DNA from 2 places in the Cellvibrio chitinivorans genome. Region 1 is predicted to be linked to the other one. Evidence: predicted binding sites of a transcription regulator. Region 1 holds the regulator's gene; the other holds the start of a gene.
What was found. Region 1 encodes LexA, which represses DNA repair genes until DNA is damaged. Its sites were predicted from a motif close to ACTGTNTNTANANACAGT; they were not measured.

Region 2: a site for LexA is predicted at 1,105-1,122, ahead of recA (recombinase RecA). Genes of this name have one in related genera too.

Annotation. Positions count from the first base shown of each region.
Region 1 covers NZ_JAYKKN010000002.1:558,651-560,845, reverse strand. The annotation lists gene SPL68_RS09120 (hypothetical protein) at 1-5, shown strand, start outside; gene SPL68_RS09115 (hypothetical protein) at 68-334, shown strand; gene SPL68_RS09110 (cell division inhibitor SulA) at 558-968, opposite strand; gene lexA (transcriptional repressor LexA) at 961-1,563, opposite strand; gene fliS (flagellar export chaperone FliS) at 1,814-2,195, shown strand, end outside.
Region 2 covers NZ_JAYKKN010000004.1:225,113-227,307, reverse strand. The annotation lists gene SPL68_RS12950 (CinA family protein) at 103-597, shown strand; gene SPL68_RS12945 (DUF6488 family protein) at 722-1,075, shown strand; gene recA (recombinase RecA) at 1,266-2,195, shown strand, end outside.

The DNA.
Region 1 (2,195 bases):
AATAGGCTTTGAGTCTATTTGGGTGTTAGAATGCGCGTCTTTTTTGCGCAGAGGTTCTGAGGTAGTTATGTCGTCTTTCTACGAAATCATTGAGTTACTAAATGGTGATGTCGCCTTGGCGCGTGCAGACGATGAAAAAAATGAACCGCTAGTGACTATCCGTTTTTCAGAAGAGTCTATGGCCTTTTTGGGGGAGGAGAAGTTTGCGGTTGCCAAAGCAATGATCGAAGCTGGTATGGAGGCGGCGGGAGATATTGCTGATCAGCAGGCTGAGGCCATGTTAGATGAGTTGATTGATGGTGTAGATGATACAGAAAAGTTGATGTTGCACTAGGGCACGGCTACGCGGAGTTTGAGCTTCAAATCTATGTGATTTTTATTTTCCCTGATGTATTCGCATCCCTGCATAACTTCAAGCGCTGTACATCAAGTGACAATTTTTCAAGCTAGCAGCACTTCAAATAAAAACATTTTAAATAGCGATCTTCTGAAAAGCAGTTCATCAATTAAGAAGACTTGATGTGTTTCCACTGAAAGGCTTACTTCTTACAAAAACCTTATCGCACTCTAAGTAACAGCCCTTGGCTTGAGCCATTTTTTGCAGCCAATTCCAGCTGGGCTAATTCTTTGTCGGTCAGTTTTCCCGGGCTCGAGATAACTGTGTGACTGTTGCCGGCTGACAGAGCTTCCCAAGTAATCCACAAGAGTGTTTGTGGGTCCTGACAGTGAATGACACGAATATAACGAGTATTCACACCATAGGATTCCAATAGTTCACGATTGATATTATGTGGTGCAATCCACGTGATCCAACGGTCACTGCTGACATTACTTAGGAAGGCAATCATTGGTAGCAGTAGTGCAAGTTGCTCTGGTGAATCACTGGTTAGTACCAGCTCGGTTACGCCACTTGCGGGTTGTGAATGTGTTTTTGCAGATAACGGTATTGCATGGGCGATATTAGTCACGACGAATTACTCCTACGCTTAAACCTTCAATACTGAATTCCTGATCGCGCATATCAACGAGGATAACCTCGAAATCAGGGTTTTCAGGCCACAATTCAACCTGTGCTTTGTTGCCGCTGCGCTTGAAACGCTTCACGGTTACTTCCTCGCCAATTCGCGCAACGACAATTTGCCCGTTGCGGACTTGGTCGGTTTTATGGACAGCTAAGAGATCGCCGTCCAAAATCCCTGCATCCTTCATGCTCATGCCATGCACACGCAGAAAATAGTCAGCACTGGGTGAAAAAAAGCTTTGAGGAATGTTGCAATAGTCCTCAATGTGCTCCTGCGCAAGAATCGGATTGCCAGCAGCAACGCGCCCTATAACCGGAATACCTGTATGCACTTCCGGCAATCTTATACCCCTTGAAGCACCGGGAATAATTTCAATAGCGCCTTTGCGTGCCAATGCCTTGATGTGTTCTTCAGCGGCATTGGCTGACTTAAACCCCAGAATACGTGCGATTTCAGCGCGTGTCGGTGGGTAGCCCGTTTCATCTGCATATTGACGAATGAGTTGTAGTACCTGTTCCTGGCGCGGTGTTAAGTCAGACATGTGTACTCCTGAATCTGTTTGTTTGTACAGTGGTTGTGATTATATACAGTAATCTGATGTGTGCAATAGTTTTTCAATCTGTTCTTATTTCGCACTTTTATAAGTTCCGAGGTTGTGAAGATACTTTGTGATATTCGCTGTTTTTAGCTAAAGGTTTTTTGGTTGGTGCCGTTAGCTATAGGGTCGGATAACTAATCTTGACTGCTACTTATAGTGGTTTGCCAAAACTCAAAAAAATCTGTGGTGATTTATGAATGCCTATTCTGCCGTGCAGCATTATTCCAGTGTAAAAGTACAGTCAGGTGTTGAAGCTGCTTCGCCTCATCGCTTGATTCAGATGTTATTTGAGGGAGCTCTGGAGCGTATTGCTCAGGCAAAAGGCGCTATGGCGCAAAACCAAATTGCACGTAAAGGCGAGTTGATTAGCAAAGCGGTAGCGATAGTTGCCGGTTTACAGGGCAGCTTGAATGATCGCGAAGGTGGTTCTTTGGCAGCCAATTTGGATGGTTTGTACGATTATGTGATTCGCCGTTTGAGTCAGGCGAATTATGAAAATAACAGTGAGTATCTGGATGAGTGCGGTCGCCTGCTGGGTGAGATTAAAACAGCATGGGATGCAATCGGAAATCAGG
Region 2 (2,195 bases), on a different contig from region 1:
GATCGATTTATAGCGATGTATCCATCAATTCTATGTGTGGCGACAGGGCTCCTTTACACTCGCAGGATTGGGTGGCTGATGTGAAAAAGCGAGGATGAGTATATGGATGATCATTTGTATCAACTAAGCCGGCAATTAGGGGAACGGCTGCTGGCGTGTAATTGGCGTATCGCCACAGCAGAATCCTGTACTGGTGGTGGGGTTGCAGCGGCTATCACTGCAATTGCTGGCAGTTCAGCTTGGTTCGAGTATGGCGTGGTGAGCTATGCAAATGCAGCCAAGCAAAAGCTATTAGGTGTTTCGGGTGAATCACTTGCGAACGAAGGAGCGGTGAGCGAGCGAGTAGTGATCGAAATGGTAAGTGGTGCGCTTTTGCTTTCGGGGGCAGATATCGCGATTGCCGTCAGTGGTATCGCTGGGCCAAGCGGTGGTTCGCCTGAAAAACCGGTAGGTAGTGTCTGGTTTGCGTGGGGCAGGGCAGGAGGAGATATAAAAACTGAGTTAAAGCACTTTCCTGGGGATAGGCAAAGTGTGCAGCTGCAAGCAGTGCTCTGGGCGCTGGAGGGTTGTTTGAATATGGTTGCGGCAAAAAATTAATCGACTGAATGTGGAATTCAGTAGCCAAAAATTGAGCCTAATTCTCGCCTGCAACTTATGGCTTGTTGGTATAGTGTGCCCGCTAAAAATATCTCCTTTAAGCTTGCTCTCTCCAGGAAAAATAATGAAAAATCCAATTTTCGCTTTGCTGTTCGGTCTTTTGTCTGGTGTTACATCGGTGATTGCCCATGAGGGGCACGATCACAGCTATATCACCGAAACTTCTGCCGTTGATGTTGCCAAGAATTACTCAATTCAATTGACTAGTACAAAGGGTGAATTTGAGGTCGATAGCCTTCCTGAAAGTTGGCGCGAGGTGTCAACCAAGAATGCCAAGCTGCATGAAAATGGTGATGGCTATTACATAGTTGCTGTGGAAAACGCAAAAGAACAAAAAACACTCTACGTGCTGATGACATCTAATGGTGATGTCTATGGTGCAAATTTTACAGGCGAATTCGCCATTCTAAAGCGATAACTTCAAGTGATACTGTATAAATTGCTAGTACTGTTTGCGTATACAGTTATTTGGTGTATGCTATCAATACTGATGCGATATTGATCTGTTGCTGCTGGTGTCCAGATTGCTGGATATTGAATAAAAGCGTTCTTGATCGCATAGCAATTTATAACAATGTGTTTTCTAATTTTTTATGTTGAGGTGTCAGATGGATGCAAACAAAGAGAAGGCGTTACAGGCTGCGCTGAGTCAAATTGAGCGTCAATTTGGTAAAGGTACTGTTATGCGGATGGGCGACAAAGAACAGGTCGCTATTCCGGCTATTTCTACCGGGTCTTTAGGGTTGGATGTGGCATTAGGGATTGGTGGTCTACCTAAAGGTCGGATTATTGAAATTTATGGCCCTGAATCTTCTGGTAAAACCACTCTGACACTGCAAGTCATTGCTGAGGCTCAACGTGCAGGCGGCACCTGTGCGTTTATCGATGCGGAACATGCCCTCGATCCTATTTATGCCACCAAGTTGGGCGTTAATGTTGAAGACCTGATCGTTTCACAACCTGATACAGGTGAGCAGGCACTCGAAGTAACCGATATGTTGGTGCGTTCCGGTGCGGTCGATGTACTGGTTGTCGACTCTGTAGCCGCCTTGACGCCGAGAGCGGAAATCGAAGGTGAAATGGGTGATCACCACGTAGGCTTGCAGGCACGCTTAATGTCGCAAGCGCTGCGTAAAATCACGGGAAATATTAAGAATGCTAATTGTTTGGTGATTTTTATTAACCAAATCCGTATGAAAATTGGCGTGATGTTTGGTAATCCTGAAACAACCACAGGTGGTAATGCGCTTAAATTCTATGCTTCTGTGCGCTTGGATATTCGTCGCACTGGTGCGGTGAAAGAAGGTGAAGAGGTTATAGGTTCAGAAACTCGTGTAAAAGTAGTAAAAAACAAGGTTGCCCCACCTTTTAAACAGGCCGAATTTCAGATTCTGTACGGCTCTGGCATTAATCGTATGGGTGAAATTGTCGATTACGGTGTTAAGTTAGGGCTAATCGATAAAGCGGGTGCTTGGTACAGTTATCAAGGTAACAAAATTGGTCAAGGTAAAAACAACGTAATGAAGTTTTTACAAGAG